Regions from separate parts of the Dactylosporangium sp. CS-033363 genome, predicted to be linked through region 1. Evidence: riboswitches for the same ligand, from Rfam matches in the RefSeq annotation. Region 1 holds a riboswitch; the other holds the start of a gene.
The links. A riboswitch is a leader RNA that binds a small molecule or an ion and turns the genes downstream of it on or off. The one in region 1 is predicted to bind cobalamin.

Region 1 (11,880 bases):
CCTCCTCGGCACCGCGATCCTGCTGATCGCCTGCCTGGCCGTCGCGTCCGGCGCGACCGAGGGCCTGGTCGCCGGCCTGTTCCTGCTGGGCGTCGGCTGGAACTGCTGCCTGGTCGCGGGCAGCACCCTGCTCGTCGCGGACGTACCCGCGCCGGACAGGCCCCGCCGCGAGGCCTGGGGCGAGCTCGGCATGGGCGCCGCCGCCGCGACCGGAGGCGGCCTGTCGGGCCCGCTCGCCGCGACCGCCGGCTACCCGACCCTGGCCTGGATCGGCGCCGCGCTCGCACTGACCTTCGCGGTCGTCGTGCTCAACCTCAAGCCGGGTAGCGGCGCGGGGTCCAGACGACCTGCGAGTCGTCGTCGCGACGGCGGGTTTGTGAGGACCCGATGATGAGCAGGGTGCGCATGTCCACTTCGGACGGCTCGAGGTCGGCCAGCCGCACCACGCGCACCGACTCCTCCGGGCCGCCCACGTCGCGGCCCACCACCACCGGGGTGTCCTCGGCGCGGTGCTGCAGCAACAACTCCTTCGCCGCCGAGACCTGCCAGGTGCGCGAGCGCGAACCCGGGTTGTACACGGCGATGACCAAGTCGGCCTTGGCCGCCGCCTCCAGGCGACCCGCGATGACGTCCCAGGGCTTCAGCCGGTCCGACAGCGACAGCACGCAGAAGTCGTGTCCCAGCGGAGCGCCCGCGCGGCTCGCCACGGCCTGCGCGGCGGTGAGGCCCGGCAGCACTCGAACCGGGACGTCCTTCCAGCGCGGCTCCGACGCCACCTCCAGCACCGCCGCCGCCATCGCGAAGACGCCCGGGTCGCCGGACGAGACCACGGCCACGCGGCGGCCGTCCTTGGCCAGGGAGAGGGCGAACTCGGCCCGCTCCACCTCCACCCGGTTGTCCGAGGCGTGCCGCCGCTGCCGCGGGTTCGCCGCCACGCGGTCCAGGTACGGTCCGTAGCCGACCAGGTCGTCGGCCGCCGCCAGCGCCGCCTGCGCCTCCGGAGTGAGCCAGTCGCGCCCGGCCGGGCCGAGGCCGACCACGACCACCTCACCCTCGGAAGCACCAGGGGGCACCGAAGCCAGTGCGGCCGCGGTCTCGTCGTGAACCCGCGACGGCAGCAAAGCGATGGAGAAGTACGGGACCGACGAAGGGTCGACCGAGGCCAGCGGGGCGACGCGCTCGCCGGTGGTGGTGGCGCGCTCCACGTACCAGGCCTCGTCCAGCCGCCCCGCCTGCTCCAATGCGTCGCGGACCTTGCCGAAGGTGCGGCCCAGCTTCATCACCGCGGCGGAGTCGGTCGCGGCCAGGCGCTCCGCCAGGACCGGGCCCGGCAGCGTGCCCGGCAGGACCGTCAGGATCTCGTCGCGCTCGACCAGCGGGCGGCCCAGGACCGCCGACGCGCCCGAGACCGACGTGACGCCCGGAACGACCTCCGTGCGGTACCGATTCCGGAGGCGCTTGTGCATGTGCATGTAGGAGCCGTAGAACATCGGGTCGCCCTCGCACAGGACGATCACGTCGCGGCCCGCGTCCAGGTGCGCCGCCAGCCGGGCCGCCCAGGCGTCGTAGTGCTCCTCGATGACGCCGCGGTAGTCGTTGTGGGCCTCGGTCGTCACCGGGTAGACCAGGGCCTCCTCGATCTGGTCCGGGCGCAGGTACGGCTCGGCGATCGACCGCGCGATGCTCCTGCCGTGCCGGGCCGAGTGGTACGCCACCACCGGGGCCGCCGCGATGAGCCGGGCCGCCTTGACCGTCACCAGCTCGGGATCGCCCGGGCCGAGACCGACGCCGTACAGCTGCCCACTGTCCACTGTGCTCATTCCTCTTCGCTCGCGATCGCGTTCACGGCGGCGGCCGTCATCGCGCTGCCGCCGCGGCGGCCGTGCACCACCAGGTACTCCAGGCCCGAGTCGGCCAGCGCGGCCTTCGATTCGGCGGCGCCGATGAAGCCGACCGGGATGCCGATCACCGCGGCGGGGGTGCCGGCGCCCTCGGCGACCATTTCCAGCAGCCGGAACAGGGCGGTCGGCGCGTTGCCGACGGCCACCACGGCGCCCTCGATGCGGCCCCGCCACAGTTCGAGGGCGGCCGCGCTGCGCGTGTTTCCCAATTCCAGAGCCAGCGTCGGTACTTCCCGTGCCCGCAACGTACACACCACGTCATTGCCCCGCGGCAGCCGGGCGCGGGTCACACCGGACGCGACCATCTCCGCGTCGCACAGGATCGGCGCGCCGGCCAGCAGCGCGGCCCGGGCGGACGCGACCACGCCCGGCGAGTAGCCGACGTCCGCCGGAAGGTCGACCATCCCGCAGGCGTGAATCATGCGTACCGTCACCCGCGCCACATCCGCCGGCAGCCCCGTCAGGTCGGCCTCGGCCCGGATCGTGGCGAACGAGCGCCGGTAGATCTCGGCGCCGTCGCGGATGTAGTCGCTCATCCGGTCACGCTCCGCCGGTACACGGTGCCACCACAGGCGTCGGTACCCGTCGCCAGCATCTCCACGTGCCTTCCCTTCGGCGCGCCGCAGCGGCGCTCGCAGCCCACCCAGTGCGCCGGCTCGGCGGTGCCCGCGGCGACGGCGGCCCGGGCGTCCGCGCGCACATCGGCGCGGGACTTGGCGCAGCCCGGCCGGCCCGCGCAGGCCGTCACCCCGGCCCACGGCGAGGCGGGGTCGGCGGCGAGCCCGGACTCCACAGCGTCGGCCATGGCCGCGGCCGGGACCACGACGGTCCGCCACGGCGTGACGATGATCTCTTCGAGCGCGGCCAGGGCGGCCGACTGCCCGCTCGTGAGCAGCCCGAGCGGCACGACCAGCACGGCCAGGTCGCCGTGGATCCCGGGCTCGGGCGCGCCAGACGAAAAAGGGCGAAATGTCCCGAGCGTCGTGCCGAGGCGCGCGGCAACACGAGCCGGGCCGTCGGAGAGCTCCGCGAGCCGCCAGGCGTTGGAGCCCTGCGCGGCCCGCTCCGCCAGGAAGGCCTCGGCGGCGCGCACCAGGAGGGGCGGGCCGCCGCGAAGCTCAGTCGGTACACCCGCGAGCATTAATCGGGAAGCGTGCAGCCCGACGTCGCCGAGCAGCGAGGTCACGTCCCCGCGGCCGTCGTCGATCGTGGCCAGGAACCGGCCGGGGAGCCCGGCGAGCGCGGGTGTGGCGCACAGGAGCGCGTCGAACTCGGCCACCAGCGGGCGGACCGTGGCGCTCAGCGGGCTGGCGACGATGTTGCGGACGCGCTCGTGGGCGGCGGACGGCAGCAGCCCGGCCTCGGCCAGGCGCGCCGCCAGTTCGAGTTCGGCCCCCGGCCGCAGCGCTCTGACCTGCACGTTTCCCCGCGAGGTGAGCTCCAGGGCGGGGTCGCCGAGCTCGGCCGCGGCGGTGCGCAGGGCGCGCAGCTGGGCCCCGGTGATCCGGCCGCCGGGCAGCCGGACGCGCGCCAGCCCGCCGTCGGCCGCCGCGTGGACCTGCACGGCGCCGGGGCACCGGTCGGGGGCGTCGCGTCCGCTGGGAGCCTGCACGCGGCGAACATTACCTTCGCTTGACGGCGCACACGCTCTTCCAGGAGAGTTGAGGGGCTGTACAACGGCGACGCGTGGAGGAACCCGGTGCGAATCCGGGACGGTCCCGCCACTGTGACCGGGGAGTGAACCCTCCAGCACGACGGCCACCGGGCCTGCCCGGGAAGGCCGGGGGGCGAGCGCCGATCCGGAAGCCAGGAGACTCTCCGGCGCCGGCATCGACCCACCAGCTTGGGGCGCGGACCCCGAGGGAGGACCCCGGCGTGATCCTGCTGTTGTCGACGTCCGACACCGACCTGCTCAGCGCTCGGGCCAGTGGTGCCGCGTGGCGCCTGGCCAACCCGTCGCGCACGGCCGTGGCGGACCTGCCCGGCCTCGCCGACGGCGCCGAGCTGATCGTGGTGCGCTTCCTCGGCGGGTACCGCGACTGGCAGGACGGTTTCGACACCCTCCTCGCCACCGGGCGCCCCGTGGTGATCCTCGGCGGCGAGCAGGCGCCCGACGCCGAGCTCATGAGCCACTCGACGGTCCCGGCGGGGCTTGCCGCGCAGGCCCACGCGTACCTGGCGTTCGGCGGCGCGGCCAACCTCGCCGAGCTGCACCGGTTCCTCTCCGACACGGTCCTGCTCACCGGCCACGGCTTCGCCGCGCCGGTCGAGACGCCCGTCTGGGGCGTGCTGGAGCGCGACGCGAAGGACGTCGACGGTCCGACGGTGGCCGTCATCTACTACCGGGCGCACCACGTCGCCGGGAACACCGCGTTCATCGAGGGCCTGTGCGCCGCGCTGGAGTCCGAGGGCGCGCGGCCGCTGCCGGTGTTCGCCGCCTCGCTGCGCACCGCGCCGCCGGAGCTGCTCGCGACCCTGGCCGAGGCCGACGCGCTGATCGTGACCGTGCTCGCGGCCGGCGGTACCCGTCCCGCCGACGCCCAGGCCGGCGGCGAGGACGAGGCCTGGGACGTCGGGGCGCTCGCCGCGCTCGACGTGCCCATCCTGCAGGGGCTGTGCCTGACCTCCAGCCGGGAGACGTGGGACGGGAACGACGACGGGCTCTCGCCGCTGGACACCGCGACCCAGGTGGCCATCCCGGAGTTCGACGGGCGGCTCATCACGGTGCCGTTCTCCTTCAAGGAGATCGACGAGGACGGCCTGACCGTGTACGTGGCCGATCCCGAGCGGGCCGGCCGCGTGGCGGGGATCGCCGCGGCCCACGCGCGCCTGCGCCGCATCCCGAACGCGGACAAGCGGGTCGTGGTGATGCTCAGCGCGTACCCGACGAAACACTCCCGGATCGGCAACGCCGTCGGCCTCGACACGCCCGCGAGCGTGGTCCGGCTCCTCGACGCGCTTACCCGTGCGGGCTACGACCTCGGGGAGGGCTTCCCGTCCGACGGCGACGCGCTCATCCACGAGCTGATCGCGGCCGGCGGGCAGGACGTCAACTGGCTCACCGAGGAGCAGCTGCAGGGCAACCCGGTCCGGATTCCCGGCGACCGGTACCGCGCGTTCTTCGACACGCTCCCGGCCGACCTTCGGGCCGGCATGGAGCAGCACTGGGGCCCGGCGCCGGGTGAGCTGTTCGTCTCGGACGGCGACATCGTGCTCGCCGCCCTGCAGCGCGGCAACGTCGTGGTGATGGTGCAGCCGCCGCGCGGCTTCGGCGAGAACCCGGTCGCCATCTACCACGACCCGGACCTGCCGCCGTCGCACCACTACCTGGCCGCGTACCGCTGGCTGGCCGACTCCTTCGGCGCGCACGCGGTCGTGCACGTGGGCAAGCACGGCAACCTGGAGTGGCTGCCCGGCAAGACGGTCGGGCTGTCGGCCGGCTGCGGGGCCGACGCGGCGCTGGGCAACCTGCCGCTCATCTACCCGTTCCTGGTCAACGACCCGGGCGAGGGCACGCAGGCCAAGCGCCGCGCCCACGCCACGCTGGTGGACCACCTGGTGCCGCCGATGGCCCGCGCCGAGTCGTACGGTGACATCGCCCGCCTCGAGCAGCTCCTCGACGAGCACGCGAACATCGCCGCGCTCGACCCGGCCAAGCTGCCCGCCATCCGGGCCCAGATCTGGACGCTGATCCAGGCCGCGAAGCTCGACCACGACCTGGGGCTGGACGACCGGCCGCACGACGCGGAGTTCGACGACTTCCTGCTGCACGTCGACGGCTGGCTGTGCGAGGTCAAGGACGTGCAGATCCGCGACGGCCTGCACATTCTGGGCGTGGCTCCTTCGGGAGACGCTCGCGTCGACCTGGTGCTGGCCATGCTGCGGGCCCGGCAGATGTGGGGCGGTCAGGTCGCGGCGCTGCCTGGTCTGCGGGAGGCGCTGGGCCTGGATGAGTCTTCAAGCGACCGGTCCACAGTGGACTTGATCGACGCCCGCGCGCGTTCGCTTGTCGCGGCGATGGAATCGCGCGGGTGGGACACAGCTGACATTTCGGACATTTCCGAAATTACGGATGTGGTACGGGTGCTGCGGTTCGCCGCCGAGGAGATCGTGCCCCGGCTGGAGCGCACCACGGACGAGCTCACGATGGTGCTGCACGCGCTCGGCGGCGGCTATGTGCCGGCCGGGCCCAGCGGATCCCCGCTGCGCGGCCTCATCAACGTGCTGCCGACCGGCCGGAACTTCTACTCGGTCGACCCCAAGGCGGTGCCGTCGCGGCTCGCCTGGGAGACCGGGCAGGCGATGGCCGAGTCGCTTTTGACACGGTACCGCGCGGACCACGGCGACTGGCCCCGCTCGGTCGGCCTGTCGATGTGGGGCACCAGCGCGATGCGCACCGCCGGCGACGACATCGCCGAGGCCCTGGCGCTGCTCGGGATCCGCCCGGTGTGGGACGAGGCCTCGCGCCGGGTCACCCGCCTGGAGCTGATCGACCTCACGGAACTCGGCCGGCCGCGCATCGACGTGACCATGCGCATCTCCGGCTTCTTCCGCGACGCCTTCCCGCATGTGGTGGCGTTGCTCGACGATGCGGTACAGATGGCGGCTTCTGCAGTTGAGGCTCCTGAGTCGAACTTCGTCCGCGCACATGTCGAGGCCGACCTCGCCGCGCACGGGGACGAGCGCCGGGCGACCCTGCGCGTGTTCGGGTCCAAGCCGGGCGCCTATGGTGCGGGCATCCTGCCGCTCATCGACAGCCGGAACTGGCGCGACGACCGCGACCTGGCCGAGGTCTACGCGGTGTGGGGCGGCTACGCGTACGGCCGCGGCGTCGACGGCATCCCCGCCCGCGGCGACATGGAGGGCGCGTACAAGCGGATCAGCGTCGCCGTGAAGAACACCGACACCCGCGAGCACGACATCGCGGACTCCGACGACTACTTCCAGTACCACGGCGGCATGGTGGCCACGGTGCGCGCGCTGACCGGCCGCGCCCCCGCCGCGTACGTCGGCGACAGCACCAACCCGGACGCCGTGCGCACCCGCACGCTGAGCGAGGAGACCGCCCGCGTCTTCCGCGCCCGGGTGGTCAACCCGCGCTGGCTCGCCGCGATGCGCCGGCACGGGTACAAGGGCGCCTTCGAGCTCGCGGCCACCGTCGACTACCTGTTCGGCTTCGACGCGACGGCCGGGGTGGTGGCCGACTGGATGTACGAGAAACTGGCCGAGTCCTATGTCTTCGACCCGGACAACCACAAGTTCCTGACCGAGTCGAACCCGTGGGCCCTGCACGGCATCGCCGAACGCCTCCTGGAAGCGGCCGACCGCGGCCTGTGGGAGCACCCCGCTGAGTCCACATTGGACGGCCTGCGCGAGGTGTACCTGCAGACCGAGGGCGACCTGGAGGACGCCTAGTTCCTGTAGGCCGCCGTGGCGACGGTGCTGTAGGTGACGGTGAACGTCGCGGGCGTCTCGATCTGCTCGAAGACCTCGGGCGGCAGCCGGTTCGCGAACCCGGAGGTGGCCAGCTGGTCGAGCCACTCCCGGCGCGTGTAGACCCGCTCCCAGGGGAAGATCCAGTCCTCCGGTTCGGTGAACGCTCCGGTCGCGCGCAGCCCGTCGGCCGCCTTGTCGGCGAGCGGGCGGTAGGTGTTGCCGCCGAAGGAGTACCGTGGCGGCAGTGGCATGTCCGGGGCGTGCCGGCGGAGCGCCTCCATGGTGGCGACCCCGACCTCCTCCGGCGGGTCGACACCGTTCCAGAACATGGTGACGAGGCCGCCGGGCCGCAGCGCCTTCGCCACCGTGCGCGCGCCCGCCATCGGCTCGACCCAGTGCCAGGTCTGCCCGGCGACGACCGCATCGAACGTGCGCCCGGCCGGGTCCCACTCCTCGATCTTGGCGATCTCGACCTCGATCCCGTGCCGGCGCGCGACCTCGGCCATGCGCGGATCGGGTTCGACCCCGAGCACCGTTCTTCCTTTGAGCTGGCGCGCCACGATGCCGGTACCGCAGCCGACGTCCAGGACGCGTCCCTGCGGGATGCGCTCGATGAGTGCCGCGGGATAACTCGGACGGGCCCGGTCGTAGCCCTCGGCGTCGGCCCCGAAGGATTCGGCCACTGCGCGCGCTTCGTGCGATGGAGTGGGCATGCGCCCATTATAGTGGGCACATGCCCACTGGTGTAGCCCTCCGCGACGTCCGCGAGCAGCTGTTCGCCGCGGCCGACCGCATCCTGCTGCGCGCCGGCCCGAGCGCCTTGACGAGCCGCGCGGTGACGACGGAGGCGGGCGTGGCGAAGGGCGTGCTGCACAAGCACTTCACGGACTTCGACGACTTCCTGGCCGCGTTCGTCCTGGACCGCGTCCACCAGATGGCCCCACAGGCGCTGGCCCTGCGGTCTCTGGCCGGCTCCGGCACGGTCTCGTCGAACGTGACGGAGGCGCTGATGGCGGTCTTCGGCTCGGTCGCGGTGGCGATCGTGGCGCTGGTGACGTTCCGCGACGAGCTGCGCGCCCGCCTCCGCGAGACCTGGCCGGCGGGCGTACCGGTGCTGACCGAGGCGGCGGGCATGCTCTCCGCGTATCTGGCGGCCGAGCGCTCGTTGGGGCGCGTGCCGCGGAGCGCCGACCCGGACGGCCTGGCGGCGATGCTGATCGGAACCGCGCACCTGCTGTTCGCCGATCGCACCGGCCCGCCACCGACCCGGGACGCGGTGGAGCGGGCGGTCGCCCTGGTCCTCGGATGATCGTCGTCCGCGCCTGCCTGCGCGACGGCACGGGCGGCAGCCCGACAACGGTGACGCGTACCTTCGAGCTGGGCCCGACGTCGCACACGGTGTGGATCGGACCTGGGCCGGAGCTGCGCTTCTTCACTTCCACGGGCGAGCTCCCGGCGTGCGGCCACGGGACGATCGCGGCGCTGGCGGTCCTGGGCCCCGGCGAGTACGAGGTGCGGGCCGGCGGGCGTACGTTCCGCGGGCGCGCCTGGACCTCGGGCGACCTGACGGCGGCGGCCTTCGACCCCGGCGCGGTGACCCTGCGGTCTCCTTCCTCGGCTGAGGCCGGGTCGGTGCTGGCCGCGCTTGGGCTGCCCGGGTCGGCGGCGGATCTGGCGGTCGCCTCGGTCGGCCGCGAACGACTGCTGGTCCCGGTCGGCACGCGCGAGGAGCTGGCGGCGCTTGTTCCCGACCAGGCGGCGCTGCGGACGGCCTGCGACGCGGCCGGGCTGCTGGGGTGTTACGTGTACTCGCGGCCGGACGGTGCTGGTCGCGCGGCGGCCCGGATGTTCGCGCCGTCGATCGGGGTGCCGGAGGACATCGCGAACGCCAACAGCACCTTCTGCCTGGCCGCCGCGCTGGGCACACCCGTGACCGTCGACATGGGCGACGCCCTGGGCGAACCGGCCACGATCCACGCCGATCTGCGCGAGGTGAGCGGCTACTGCCGCTAGAAGGGCCGCGGCGGCGTCGGCACCCCCAGCGTGCCGGCGATGTCCAGCACGCGCGGCGGGGTGCGGCACATCCGCTCGGGTGAGCCGCGAAACGTCGGGGATTGCGCGACCGCCTGGGAAAGTGCCGGTACCAAGGCCTGGAGCGCCTCCGACCAAGCGACCAGCGAACTGGTCCACGGCACGTGGGCGAACCGCGAGGCCTCCGCCGACAGCTTGTCCCACGGCAGGTCCAGCCAGGCGCGGGTCTTCAGGACCGGCTCCTGCCACTCGACCTTCACGGTGGCCCAGTGGTCGCGGCGCGCCGGGACCGAGTAGATGGTGCCGTCTGGGAACGACGCGGCGGTCAGGTTCCAGCCGTGGCAGGCGCCCGTGTCGAGCCCGAAGACGATCCCGTCCCGCAGCAGCGGCTCGCGGCCCGTGACGTGGTGGCCGAAGGCGAGCACGTCGCCGACGACGATCGTGCGTTTCATCCGGGCGACGGTACCGTCCCGTTGCGATATTCACATTCCTCTTTTAACCGGCTACTCTGCCGCCGGGAGCCGCGCGCGTTGACTTCGTCCGTCTGAATGTCAGCCGCGTCGCCGTCGTGCTTGGGAGCTCGGCGGTGGCAGCGCACCCCCGAGGAGTACCGATGCAAGTTTCATCGACCGCCCGGCGCATTGCGATCGGGGCCCTGGTCGTCGTCACCGCCGCGCTGGGGCTCGCCGTGCTCGACCGGCCGCAGCCGGCCAGTGCGCACGGGTCGCTCACCGATCCGCCGTCGCGCAACTATGGGTGCTGGGATCGCTGGGGCTCCGACTTCCAGAATCCCAACATGGTCAACGTCGACCCGATGTGCGCCCAGGCGTGGCAGGCCAATCCCAACACGATGTGGAACTGGAACGGCCTCTACCGCGAGGGCGTGGCCGGCAACCACCAGGCCGCAGTGCCGGACGGGCAGCTGTGCAGCGGTGGCCGTACCCAGAACGGCTTCTACGCCAGCCTGGACACGGTCGGGCCGTGGGTGGCCGCCACGAAGCCGAACAAGTTCACGCTCACGCTGACCGACCAGGCCCAGCACGGCGCGGACTACCTGCTGATCTACATCACCAAGCAGGGCTTCGACCCCGCCACGCAGCCGCTCACGTGGAACAGCCTGGAGCTCATCCAGCGCACCGCCCGGTACGCGCCCGCCCCGATGTACCAGGCCCAGGTCGACGCCGGGACCCGCACCGGCCGGCACGTCGTCTACACGATCTGGCAGGCGAGCCACCTCGACCAGTCGTACTACCTGTGCAGCGACGTGATCTTCACCGGCCAGGGCGGCAGCACGGGCTCGCCCACGCCGTCGGCGTCAGCATCGAAGTCACCGTCGGCGAGCCCGTCCCCGTCAAGGTCGACGAGCGCGTCCCCGTCAAGGTCGACGAGCCCGTCCCCGTCGCGGTCGGCAAGCCAGGCGCCGGGCGGTTGCTCGGCCAGCTACGCCAAGAGCTCCGAGTGGGCCGGCGGCTTCGGCGCCAACGTGACGGTCACCGCAGGGTCGGCCGGGATCAGTCAATGGACGGTCAGGATGACGTTCGCCAATGGCCAGACCGTGACCAGCTTCTGGAACGCCACGCTGACAACCAGTGGCTCCACGGTCACCGCGGTCAATGCCAGCTACAACGGAAGGCTCAACGCGGGCCAGAGCACGAGCTTCGGGTTCAACGGTACGTGGAACGGCACCAACAATGCCCCCACGCTGACCTGCACGGCTCAATAAGCAAGCCAGTGGTCGTAAGGGTGCCGGCCGGGCCGGAATCCCGACGCCTCCGCCAGTGCGGCGGCGTCGGCGAACCCGGCCGCCACCGCCTCGGGCCGGTGCGCGTCGCTGCCGAAGGAGACAGCGGTGCCGCCGGCCTCCCGCCAGTACCGCAGCAGGGTCGGATCCAGGGTGCGGCGGGTGTTGATCTCCAGCGCCCGCCCCGTCCCGGCCAGCGACCCGAGCACCGCCCGCACCTCGTCCTCGAAGTCGGACCACGCGAAAGCAAAATCAACCGGCACATATCGTACGGCGTAATCGAGGTGCGTCAGCGTCGAGAAGTCGCCGTAGGACTCGATCATCCGGGCGGTCTCGGCGAAGTACTCGCGCAGCACGTCGGGGATGGGCCGCAGCGCGTACTCGTCCTCGACCAGCCGATCCCGCCCGCCCACGCGGATCGAGTGCATCGAGCCGATCACCCGCTCGAACGGCGCGGCGGCCAGCAGGGCGGCGGCCGGCCCGGCGAACCAGTGCGGCTCGCCGAGCTCGACCCCGGTGATGATGCGCAGCGACGGGTACTTCGCGCGGCACCGGTCGATCGCCTCGAGGTACCCGTCGACGTCGAGCGGCGGGGGAGTCAGCACCCCGTCGCGGTACAGCGCGGCCCAGTGCTCCGGCACGTCCCGCGGCGCCACGTCCCACGCGATGAAGTCGACGTGCTCCGTGAACGCGATCGCCGGCAGCCCCAGCTCGACCGCCCGCGCGCACGAGCCCTCCATGTCGCCGGTGCGGGTGTCCCAGGAGAACTCC
Region 2 (11,880 bases), 750 kb from region 1:
GCCCCCGCAGCCCGTGGGCGGTCGCCGGGCGCCGGCGCCTCGCCGTCCTGCTCGGTGCGCCGCTGTTCATGGGCGCCCTCGGGGTGATCGCCGGCTCGGGCATCCTCATGCGCGGGTACGACGGCGGCAGCTACAGCGCGCTCTACCTGTCCGACCTCATCGGCGCGGCCGGCGGCTCCTTCGCGGTCGAGGCCACCGGCCCCGCCGTGCTGTGGCTGATGCTCGGCGGCATCGTCGCGGCCGCGATCGCGTTCGCCGTCGCGCTCGCACGGCTGCCCGGCCCGATCCGCCGCCGCCTGCTCGTGGCCGCGGCGCCGGTGGTCACCATGCTCGAACTCGTCAACCTCACGTTCAACGGCTGGGCGGTGTCCACCATGCAGCGGGGTCACGTGATCCCGCTCGTGTTCGGGCAGTGGGCCGCGCTGGTCCTGCTGCCGCTGCTGGTGTTCCTCCTCGGCGTGTGGTGGGTCCGCCGCCGCGACGAGACCTCGCGTCTCGCCGCGATCGGCGCCCGGGTCGAGCGCGAGTCCTGAAACTACGGGCGCTGGCTCCGCTCGCCCAGCACGGTGCGGAACAGCGCCTCGCGCAGCGCCAGCTCGCGGGGGTCGTCCCAGAGGTGGAAGCCGGCGCGGTTCATCGCGTACGCGAAGCCGACGCCGGTCTCCGGGTCCGCGAAGCCGAACGAGCCGCCGGCGCCCGGCGTGCCGAACGCGCGATCCCCGGCGGCGCCGAAGCGGAAGGCGGGGAACGGCTTCACGTAGCCGAGCGAGAACTGGGTGGGCACGCGCAGTACGACATCATCGAGACCGCCGGTGGGGGGCTGGGCCGGCTGGATCAGCGCGTCGAGGGTTGCCGCGGTCAGCCCCAGGGCCGTCCCGCCGGTCGCGGCGTCGCCGTAGACGCGGGCGATCGCGCGGGCCTCGCCGGTGCCGTTCGCGGCGGGCAGTTCGAGGCGCCGCACCTCCGGCAGGTTGTAGTTGCCGGTCTCGCTGAGGACCTTGGGATTGGCGAACGAACGGGCCGTGACGCTGCGCGGGTTGAGGAAGCCGAGCACGAACCCGCGCGGCATCGTGCCCATGTGCAGCAGCAGCTCGGCCGGCTTGAAGCCGTGGACGGTCGCGATCCGCTCCGGGTCGACGGCGTCGGGGACGCCGATGTGGAACTCGGCGCCGAGCGGTCCGGCGATCTCCTCGGCGAAGAAGCGTCCGAGGGTACGGTGGGCAGGATCGACCCGCCGCAGCAGCTCGCCCTCGTACCAGCCGAGCGAGATGGCGTGATAGCCGTGCCGGGTCCCGGGCGCCCAGGCGGGCCGTTGCGCCGCGAGGGCCGCCGCGACCACGTCCAGGTCGGCGAGGTCGGACACGCTCAGCGGCCGGTCGATGGCGGGCAGGCCGGCCTGGTGGGCGAGCAGCTGGCGTACCGTCACCGCTGCTTTTCCGCCGGCCGCGAACTCGGGCCAGTAGGTCGCGACCGGCTCGTCGTGCGCGATCCAGCCGCGGGCGTGCGCGACGGCGATCGCGAGCCCGGACACGCCCTTGGTCGTCGAGAACACGGTGACGAGCGTGTCCTCGCGCCACGGCTCGCGGCGGCGGCCGTCGCGGTAGCCGCCCCACAGGTCGACGACCTTCTGCCCGTCGCGGTAGACGGCGCAGGCCGCCCCGATCTCGCCCCGCTCGGCGAAGTTCCGGCGGAACGCGTCGGCCACCGGGCCGTACCCCTCATCGACGCCGCCGCTGATGAGCTCCTGCGGCACGTCCACCTTGAGCACCATGCCGGCCGACGATACGCCGTCGGCCGGGCATTCGGCACTGTCCGTGCATCTACTGTGTGTCGCCGACCTTGTCCACGATGACCGCCTTGGTGTAGATCACCTGGCGGAACAGGTCGCCGACCCGGGTGTAGTCGTCGTTGCCGCGCTCGTCGGTGACGTGCCGCTCGGCGATGGCGACCTCGCGCTCGCCGATCAGCCGGTAGGTGGCCGGGTCGAACAGCAGCTCCTGGGCCAGGAACCCCTGCTCGACCCGGCCGAGGCCGATCGCCGGGCGCCCGTCGAGGTTCACCGCGTCCGGGTTGAGCCGCACCCCGTCGCCCTTCGCGAGCGCGCCGTAGAAGGCCGCCTCCACCTTGGGCGGCAGCACGTACTGGCCGAGCAGCCGGTCCAGGTCGACGCCGAAGTTCTTCGGGGCCTTGTCCCAGGCGAGTACCTTGTCCGGCGTGTCGAGCTTCTCGAGCTGGGCGTAGTCGAGCTGGCTCCAGCTGACGTTGCCGCCCTGCTCGTACACCTCCAGCTTGCCGCTCTCGTTCGTGGCCATCACCTTGGCGTCGATGCGCTTCCAGTTCTGGCTGGTGATCACCCGCGTGCTGCCGGGCCGGATCGGGTCGTTGGGGTGCTCGCGCTCGAACGCGGCGTCGTTGCGCAGCTCCTGCGCCTCGTTGTACATGAACTGGTCCGGCCGCGGGTCGGCCCACGGCTTGTGGGTGGCCGCCCAGGCCGCGTTGGTCAGCACCTCGGCCGCGCTGGCGGGCTTGGGGAACGGCAGCCCGACGGTCGAGTAGCCCTTGCCGCTGTCGTCGACCGTGCCGAGGTTCTCCACCGCGACGACGCCGATGACCGCCGCGGCCGCCGCAGCCGCCGTGAGGGCGACCCGGAAGGCCCATCGCTTGTGTACCGTACGAGGCGCCACCGCAACCGGCTTGTCCTCCATGTGCCGCATCAGGGCCGCGCGGGCCCCGTCGCGCGCGTGCGGCCGGGGCGCGGGATCGGGCCCGAACGCCTCCCGCAGTGCCGTCATCTCATCCATCACTGAGCCACCTCCGAGTCGAGTTCCAGGGCCTTGCGCATCTCCTGGCGGGCGCGGTGCAGGCGGGAGCGCGCGGTGCCGGGCGGGATGCCCAGGGCCGCGGCCGCCTCCTGCTGGTTCAGGCCGGCCCACGCGACGAGCAGCAGCACGTCGCGGTCGGCCAGCGACAGGCGGTTGAGGGCGGCGGCGAGCCGGCCGCGCGCCCCGCCGGCGTCGACCCGTCCCGGCACCAGCTCCGTGTCGTCCGGCCCGCTGTCGGGCTCGGCGCTGCGGGCGAACGCCTTGAGCCGGCGCGCCTCGGCCCGCGAGTGGCGCATGATCAGGTTCGAGGCGATGCCGTACAGCCACGGCCGCACGTCCCCGCGCGCCGCATCGAACCCGTCCCGCCGGTCGTAGGCGACCAGGAACGTCTCCGACGCCACGTCCTCGGCCAGATCCGGCCCGAGGCGCCGCGCGGCGTAGGCGTAGATGTGCTCGTAGTGGCGGTCGAAGACCTCCGCGAACCGGTCCTGGAGCAGCTCCCTCACACCACCTGTTCGCCGATCGGCGGCAAAGTGTTCGCGCCCTCCGGTGGTGGCACGTTTCCGGGATTCGACGGTCCCGGGTTCGCCGTAACTTTAGTGGTGTCACCAGCGACAACCACTTCCCAGGGGGATACCGAAGATGAGCGACATCGACACCTACGACGGCGGCGACTCCGGCCACGGCGACGTGGACTACGGCCACTACTCGGCCGGCCAGGAGCACGACGCCCTCGACCAGCTGCACCAGGCCCAGGGCTCGGAGCACGACGCGCAGTCGCAGTTCGGCGTGTACGAGAACGACCACCACGCGCAGGAGTCGACCGACTTCTCGACCGGCAACCACGTCGAGTACGACCAGCCGGCCGCGGTGCACTACGAGGCCGACAACTACACCAACTACAGCCACGACGCGTCCGAGGACGACCACGTCTTCGCCGCCGAGGGCTCCGAGTCCTCGCACTCCGCCGAGTTCTCCGAGCTCGACGCCCTGTCGCAGCGCTTCGACGCCGCGTTCGCCGAGGGCACCCAGTTCCACGGCGAGGGCGGCCAGTACGGCGTCGCCGCCAACTAGCACTTCCAAGGGCTACCCCTGGCTCGAGGCCGGTCACCGTCGCGGTGGCCGGCCTTCGCCATGTCCGCCGTCACCGTGCCGGTTTTCGCCGCGCCGCCGCAGCAGCAGGAAGACGAGGCCGGCCAGTGCCGCGACGGCGACGAGTACGCCGGTGAGGGTGGCGGCCGGGTTCACCTCGTGCACCGTGTCGCCGTCCAGGGTGGCGGGGAGGGCGGCGCCCGGCGGCTCGGCGAACGTCTCGGTGAAGGTCGCCTCGCGGTGTACCGAGCCGTCGGCCGACGTGAACTCGCCGGTGCAGTCGTAGTGGCGGCTGCGGCCCGCGTACGCCGCGGTGCAGGCCCGCACGGTGATCGTGCCGCGGGTTCCCGTCGCGTAGTGGACCAGGTCGGCCGCGACCGCGCCGCCCGCGCACAGGGCCAGGACGGCCAGCAGGCCCGCCATGATCAGCAATGCGCGGCGACGGTTCATTTCGCCATGGCCGCCACGGTCTTGGCGAACGTCGCCTTCGTGGCGGCGATGGTCCGCTCGCGCAGGTCGTCCTTCTCCTGCTGGCTCCAGGCGGCGCCGTCGCCGCGGATGGCGACGAAGTACGTGTCGATCCGGAAGTTGCTGTCGCGCATGGCCACGTTCAGCTTCAGCTGCCCCTGGTCCTGGGTGCCGCCGGTGCCCGTGGTCTCCCAGGCGATCGCCGCCTCGCCCAGGCCGGTGACCGGGGCGTTCGGGCCGGCCAGCTTGGCGTTGGCCTCGCCGGTGGCCTGCTGGCTCTCGGCCAGGGAGACGTCGTTGTACGCGTAGACGAGGAACGAGATGTTCGCCGTGCGCTGCTGCTTCGAATCGCCCAGGGCGCGCACACGGCTGTACTGGCAGCTGGTCGAGTTCGCGACCGAGTTGGGCGAGCGGGACGCGTACGGCTTGGCGAGCTCGCCCTCGTACAGGTCGAAGTACTGGGTCGCGTCCGAGGCCTTGCACTCGTCCTCGGGCAACTTCTCCAGCGCGTACTTCCCAGGGCCGCCCGCCTTCTGGGCACCCGCGGTGGCAGCGGGTGTGGTCGGGCCGGTCGGGCCCGGGTCGCCGGTCCGGTCCTTGGCGAAGACGTAGACGTATGCGGTGGCGGTGCCGGCCACGAGGAGTACACCCGCGAGCACCATCGCGATGAGGACCGCCGGCGACGGACCGCGCCGCCTCGGCGCCGGTGCCGGTAGCGGCGGGGGCATGACCGGGGTGAAGGGGCGTTGCGGGGTCAGGGGCTGGCCGGTGGCGGCGGCCGGGGAGACCGGGGCGGCCGCGAACACGGGTGACGACACCGGGGTGGCCGGCGCCGTGAACTCGCCGGTGGTCGGGTAGGGCGCGCCCGAGGCCGGGACCGCGGAGACCGGGGCGGCGTTCGGGGTGCGGTTGACGTAGAGGGAGCCCTCGGCCACCACCAGTTCGGGCTGTTCGGCGACGACCGGGGCGATGCCCAGGGCCTCGTGCAGCATGGTGGCCACGAGCGGGATGCGGCTCGAGCCGCCGACCAGGAACAGCCCGGCGATCGCGGCGGTGCCGACGCCGGACTCGTTGACCAGGGCGCGGGTCATCGAGACGGTCGAGCGCAGTACCGGGCGGGTGAGGCCCTCCAGCTGCTCGCGGCCCAGCGGCACCTCGCGGCCGAGCGCGGGGATGCCGACCACGGTGCCGCTGGCCCGGGAGAGCATCTCCTTGGCCGAGCGGACGTCGTCCCAGAGCCGGCTGCGGGTGGCCGGGTCCGTCCACAGCTGGCCGTACGTGGCCTGCAGGAACCCGATGATCGCGGCGTCCACGTCCAGGCCGCCGACGTCGTTGAGGCCGTCCGAGGCGACCTGCTCGAAGCCGGTCGGGGTGCGCCGCAGCAGGGTGACGTCGCAGGTGCCGGCGCCGAGGTCGTACACGAGCACGCACGCCCCGAGCGGGAGCGCGGCGCCGCGGGTGTGCGCGAAGTACGTGGCGGCGGCGGTCGGCTCGCCCACCAGTTCGATGTTCACGAACCCGGCGTGGCGGGCGGCGTCGACGAGCAGCGCGCGGCGGTTCTGGCCCCAGTTCGCGGGGTGGGTGAGCACCACGTCCTGGACCGGCCCGGCGACCCGCGCGGCCTCGCGGGCGACCCGGCCGAGCACCGCGACGATCAGGTCGCGCACCCCGACCTCGGCCGCGCCGAGCAGCACCGCGGTGTCGTCGATGCGGCGCTTCGGGTTCGGCTCCATCCGCTCGGGGGCGCTGCGGGCCAGGTGAGCGGCGTCGCGGCCGGTGTGCAGCTGCCCGTCGGGGCCGAGCAGGACGGCGGAGGACAGCAGCGGCGAGCCGTCGAACAGCAGCGGCTGCACCCGCGCGTCGGGGCGCTGCAGCATCGCGATCGTGGTGGAGGTGCCGAAGTCGATCCCGAGGCGCAGGCGCGCAGCTGTCATGGTCGGCGAGGATAACAGTCGGTCACCTGGCGGAAAGCCGGTAATCGGTCTCTTCCCCGGGCAACTTGGCCCGAGACTACATCTGTAGTTCCCGGCACTACAGATGTAGTCTCGGTCGCATGCGGACCCGGCGGGAGCGGTTGCTGGACGCGGCGATCGAGGTCATCGGCACGGGCGGCATCCGGGCGCTCACCCACCGGGCCGTCGACGCCGGGGCCGGGCTGCCGGTCGGCTCGGCGTCCAACCTGTTCCGCACCCGCGAGGCGCTCATCGACGCGGTCGTGCGGCGCTTCGCCGAGCGCGAGCAGGCCAACTGGGAGCGCATCGCCACCGTGGTGGTGCCGGAGAGCCCGTCCGAGCTGGCCGAGGTGCTCAGCCGGTTCGCGAAGCTGAGCACGGGGCCGCAGCGGTCGCTGACCCTGGCGCGGTACGCGATCCTCCTCGAGGCCGCCATCCGCCCCGAACTGCGCGCCCAGCTGCTGGAGACCGGCGCCCGCGTGAACGCCTGGGCCACCCACTGGGTCCGCGCGAGCGGCTCGGCCGACCCCGACCGCGACGCCTCGCTGATCATGAACTACTGGACCGGGCTGGTGCTGCACCAGCTCGCCATGCCGGATCCCGCCTTCGACCCGACGGCCCGCCTGCGCGCGCTCGTCCTCGCTCTGGAGGTACCGCGATGAAGTTCTCCTGGTGGCCGGCCGTCGACGAGCAACGCGCGGCGGTCGCCGACCTGCTCGCGTCGCTCACGCCCGACGAGTGGTCGCACCCCTCACTCTGTACACAGTGGACCGTCCGCGAGGTGGCCGCCCACCTCACCCTGCAGCAGCTGACCGTGCGCGACCTGCTGGCCCGCACGCCCCTCCTGGTCCGGGCCAAGGGCAACCTCGACCGCGGCATCCACGACATGGCCGTGGCCCGGACCGCCGAGGTCGACGACGCCGGCCTGGTCGCCCTGATTCGCGCCTCGATCGGCTCGCGGCGCGCGCAGACCGGCGTCACCCCGTACGAGACCCTGACCGACATGCTCGTGCACGGCCAGGACATCGCCATCCCCCTCGGCCGCGACCTGCCGATGCCCCCCGACGCCGCCGCGGCCGCCGCGACGCGCATGATGACGATGCACTGGCCGCGCCCGTTTCCCATCAAAAAGACCCTGCTCCGGTACTCCCTGCTGGCCGACGACACCGCCTGGCAGTTCGGCAACGGCCCGGCGATCGAGGGCCCGATGAGCGCGCTGCTCCTCCTGGTCTGCGGCCGCCTCGCCGCTCTGGATCAGCTGCGAGGCCCGGGACTGGAATCGCTGCGGGCGGGCGCGGCATAGGGTCGGGGGTATGCGCCTGGTGTCGTTGCTGCCGTCGGCCACCGAGATCGTCTATGCCCTCGGCCTCGGTGAGCGGCTCGTCGGGGTCACGTTCGAGTGCGACGAGCCGCCCGCCGCGCGGACCGAGAAGACCGTCGTGGTGGGCGGGCGTGACACCAAGGGGATGAGGCCGGGCGAGATCGACGCCTACGTGCGCGACCAGTTCGCGGCCGGCGCGGACCTCTACACGCTGCACGCCGGCGCCCTGGCCGCGCTCGCGCCCGACCTCATCCTCACCCAGGACCTGTGCCGCGTCTGCGCCCTGCCGTCCGGCCACGTCGAGGACGCTCTCGACCACCTCGGCTGCCGCGCCGACGTGCTGTCCCTCGACCCGCACACGCTCGACGAGGTGCTGGGGACGATCGCGACGGTGGGGGAGCGGGCCGGGGTACCGGAGCGGGCCGCCGCCGTCGTCGCCCACCTCCGGTCCCGGCTCGACGCCGTCGCCGAGCGGGTCTCGGGGCGCGCCCGGCCGCGGGTGGCGGTCGTCGAGTGGGTCGATCCGCCGTTCACCGCCGGGCACTGGGTCCCCGACCTCGTGACCGCCGCCGGTGGCGAGCCCGTGGCGGCCCGCCCGGGCGCGCGGTCGGTGCAGGTCGACTGGTCCGAGCTGACCGGCGCGCACCCCGACGTCGTGGTCGTCACGCCGTGCGGCTTCCATCTGGACGGGGCCGCCGAGCAGGCCGCGCTCGTCGCCCCGCGGTTCCCGGACGCGCAGGTCTGGGCCATCGACGCCGACGGCATCGTGGTGCGGCCCGGCCCCCGCCTGATCGATGGCGTCGAGGCCCTCGCCGCGATCCTGCACCCGGACGCCGCCGCCCCGGCGCCGTCCGGCTCCATCCGCCGCGTGCGCTGAAATCTGCGCGACACGCCACAAGGGATAGTGGCGTGCATTCGTGGCGGTACCCATATATGGTGGTGACCGTAGCTGGTTCGGCCACTCTTCCAGGGTGGCCGAGGCAAGAGGGAACCCGGTGCGAATCCGGGACTGCCCCGCAGCGGTCAGTGGGAACGACAGCCGTCATGTGCACTGGGCTCGATCAAGCCTGGGAAGCGACGGCCAGTAGGCATGCGCTCGGCGCCCACGAGTCCGAAGACCTGCCAGCGCGCCGCGCACCGATGAGGGTGGGCGGCGGTCGAAGGCCGCGCGGGACGGCCGACGCCGAGTGCCGGGCCCTGGCCGCATGCCGCCGCGGGGTACCGGTGGCGTCTCCGCGTGTCTTTTCGGCCGGAAACCGTCGAGGGCACGAGGAGAGGGAACGCGGATGCAGGTCCGGAAACGCAACGGCGACGCCGAAGCGGTGGACGTCAACAAGATCGTGCGTGCGGTCGAACGCTGGGCCGGGGACCTCGACGAGGTCGACCCGCTGCGCGTGGCGACCCGCACGATCAGCGGGCTGTACGACGGCGCGACCACCGCCGAGCTGGACAAGCTGTCGATCCAGACGGCGGCCGAGCTGATCGGGGAGGAGCCGCAGTACTCGCGGCTGGCGGCCCGGCTGCTCGCCGCGTACGTCGACAAGGAGGTGCGCGGGCAGGGGGTCGCGAGCTTCAGCCAGTCCATCGCGTACGCGCACCAGCAGGGGCTCATCGGCGACGACACGGCCGCGTTCGTGGGCCGCAACGCGCGTAAACTGGACGATGCCGTGGACCCGCAGGGGGACCTGCGCTTCGAGTACTTCGGGCTGCGCACGGTCGCGGACCGCTACCTGCTGCGCCATCCCGAGTCGCGGCTGGTGGTGGAGACGCCGCAGTACTGGCTGCTGCGCGTCGCCTGCGGCCTGTCCGAGACGCCGGCCGAGGCGATCGGGTTCTACCGGCTGATGTCGTCGCTGGCGTACCTGCCGAGCTCGCCGACGCTGTTCAACTCCGGCACCCGGCACACCCAGATGTCGAGCTGCTTCCTCGTGGACTCCCCGAAGGACGAGCTGGACTCCATTTACGAGCGGTACCACCAGGTCGCCAAGCTGTCGAAGTTCTCCGGCGGGATCGGCATCTCGTGGTCGCGCGTGCGGGGGCGGGGGGCGCTGATTCGCGGTACCAACGGGAAATCGAACGGCATCGTGCCCTTTCTGAAGACCCTGGACGCCGGGGTCGCCGCGGTGAATCAGGGCGGGCGGCGCAAGGGAGCGGCGTGCGTCTATCTGGAGCCGTGGCACCCGGACATCGAGGAGTTCCTCGAGCTGCGCGACAACACCGGCGAGGAGGCGCGCCGCACGCACAACCTGAACCTCGCGAACTGGATTCCGGACGAGTTCATGCGCCGCGTCGAGGCCGACGAGGAATGGTCGCTGGTCGACCCGTCCGACGCCCCGGAACTGCCCGACCTGTTCGGCGAGGCATTCGACGCCGCCTATCGCGTCGCCGAGAAGCGGGCGGTCCGCACCGTCAAGGCCCGCGACTTGTACGGCCGGATGATGCGCACCCTCGCGCAAACCGGCAACGGCTGGATGACGTTCAAGGACCGCTCCAACGCGCTGTCCAACCAGACCGGCGCACCGGGGAACACCATTCACCTGTCGAACCTGTGCACCGAGATCGTCGAGGTCAACAGCGACGGCGAGACCGCGGTGTGCAACCTCGGCTCGATCAACCTCGGCGCCCACGTGACCGCGGCCGGCGTCGACTGGGACAAGCTGCGCGCCACGGTCCGCACCGCGGTCGTCTTCCTGGACCGGGTCATCGACATCAACTACTACCCGTCCCAGCAGGCGGCGGCGTCGAACCCGCGCTGGCGCCCGGTCGGCCTCGGGCTGATGGGCCTGCAGGACGCGTTCTTCACGCTGGGCCTGCCGTTCGACTCGCCCGGCGCGCAGGAGCTCTCGACGCGCGTGCAGGAGGAGATCTTCCTGACCGCGCTGGAGACGTCGGCGGAGCTGGCCGAGCGGTTCGGCCCGCACCCCGCGTTCGCCGAGACCCGCGCCGCCAGCGGCGTGCTGCACCCGGACCTGTGGAACGCCGTCCCGGCCGCGGCTTCGGGTCAGCGCTGGCCGGCGCTGCGCACCCGGATCGCGGCGACCGGCCTGCGCAACTCGCTGCTGATCGCGATCGCCCCGACGGCGACGATCGCGTCGATCGCGGGCTGCTACGAGTGCATCGAGCCGCAGGTCTCCAACCTGTTCAAGCGCGAGACCATGTCCGGCGAGTTCCTGCAGATCAACACCTATCTGGTACGGGAGCTCAAGTCCCGCGGCCTCTGGACCGCCCCGATCCGCGAGCAGATCAAGCGGGCCGAGGGATCGATCCAGGGCATCACGGAGCTGCCGGCCGACGTCCGCGACCTGTACCGCACCGCCTGGGAGCTGCCGCAGCGCGCCCTGATCGACCTGGCCGCCGCACGCGCGCCGTACATCGACCAGTCGCAGTCGCTGAACCTGTTCATGAGCGCTCCCACGATCGGCAAGCTCTCCTCGATGTACCTGCACGCGTGGAAGTCCGGCCTGAAGACGACCTACTACCTGCGCTCCCGCCCGGCGACCCGGATCCAGCAGGCAACGGTCTCCATCGCGCCGCCTGTTGCTGTGGCGTCGACTGGTTCGTTGGGGCCGGCCCTGACCGTGGCCGACGCCGATGCGCTGGCCTGTTCCCTGGAGAACCCCGAGTCCTGCGAGGCCTGCCAGTGACCACCATCCCCGAACCGCGCCCCGCCGATCGGCGCCCCATGCTGCTGGACCCCGGCATGGACCTGACGCTGCGGCCGATGCGGTACCCGCACTTCTTCGACCGCTTCAAGGACGCCATCAAGAACACCTGGACCGTCGAGGAGGTCGACCTGCACAGCGACCTGCCCGACCTGGCCCGGCTCACCCCCGCCGAGCGGCACCTGGTCTCCCGGCTGGTCGCCTTCTTCGCCACCGGCGACACGATCGTCGCCAACAACCTCGTGCTGAACCTGTACCAGCACGTCAACTCCCCCGAGGGCCGGCTGTACCTCTCCCGCCAGCTCTTCGAGGAGGCCGTGCACGTCCAGTTCTACCTGAACCTGCTCGACACGTACGTCCCCGACGAAACCGAGCGCTTCGCGGCCTTCGCGGCCGTGGTGAACATCCCGTCGATCCGCCGCAAGGCCGAGTTCTGCTTCCGCTGGATCGACTCCCTGGGCGACCTGCACGAGCTGCGGACCCGCGACGACCGCCGCGCGTTCCTGCTCAACCTGATCTGCTTCGCCGCCTGCATCGAGGGCCTGTTCTTCTACGGCGCCTTC

Region 2: it holds a riboswitch for cobalamin, as region 1 does, so the genes downstream of both, ACQPZ4_RS16320 (ribonucleoside-diphosphate reductase subunit alpha) here and cobN (cobaltochelatase subunit CobN) in region 1, are expected to answer to the same signal.

What each region holds. Positions count from the first base shown of each region.
Region 1 covers NZ_CP192032.1:2,764,592-2,776,471, forward strand. Annotated here, with positions in the region: gene ACQPZ4_RS12775 (MFS transporter) at 1-391, shown strand, start outside; gene ACQPZ4_RS12780 (precorrin-2 C(20)-methyltransferase) at 315-1,820, opposite strand; gene ACQPZ4_RS12785 (precorrin-8X methylmutase) at 1,817-2,437, opposite strand; gene ACQPZ4_RS12790 (precorrin-3B synthase) at 2,434-3,513, opposite strand; cobalamin riboswitch at 3,592-3,717, shown strand; gene cobN (cobaltochelatase subunit CobN) at 3,777-7,316, shown strand; gene ACQPZ4_RS12800 (class I SAM-dependent methyltransferase) at 7,313-8,050, opposite strand; gene ACQPZ4_RS12805 (TetR/AcrR family transcriptional regulator) at 8,071-8,646, shown strand; gene ACQPZ4_RS12810 (PhzF family phenazine biosynthesis protein) at 8,643-9,350, shown strand; gene ACQPZ4_RS12815 (hypothetical protein) at 9,347-9,820, opposite strand; gene ACQPZ4_RS12820 (lytic polysaccharide monooxygenase auxiliary activity family 9 protein) at 9,982-11,091, shown strand; gene ACQPZ4_RS12825 (histidinol-phosphatase HisJ family protein) at 11,085-11,880, opposite strand, start outside.
Region 2 covers NZ_CP192032.1:3,510,987-3,522,866, forward strand. Annotated here, with positions in the region: gene ACQPZ4_RS16270 (hypothetical protein) at 1-533, shown strand, start outside; gene ACQPZ4_RS16275 (serine hydrolase domain-containing protein) at 536-1,771, opposite strand; gene ACQPZ4_RS16280 (hypothetical protein) at 1,821-2,801, opposite strand; gene ACQPZ4_RS16285 (RNA polymerase sigma factor) at 2,801-3,328, opposite strand; gene ACQPZ4_RS16290 (hypothetical protein) at 3,465-3,896, shown strand; gene ACQPZ4_RS16295 (hypothetical protein) at 3,930-4,364, opposite strand; gene ACQPZ4_RS16300 (Hsp70 family protein) at 4,361-6,316, opposite strand; gene ACQPZ4_RS16305 (TetR/AcrR family transcriptional regulator) at 6,436-6,996, shown strand; gene ACQPZ4_RS16310 (maleylpyruvate isomerase family mycothiol-dependent enzyme) at 6,993-7,637, shown strand; gene ACQPZ4_RS16315 (ABC transporter substrate-binding protein) at 7,648-8,532, shown strand; cobalamin riboswitch at 8,589-8,796, shown strand; gene ACQPZ4_RS16320 (ribonucleoside-diphosphate reductase subunit alpha) at 8,861-11,299, shown strand; gene ACQPZ4_RS16325 (ribonucleotide-diphosphate reductase subunit beta) at 11,338-11,880, shown strand, end outside.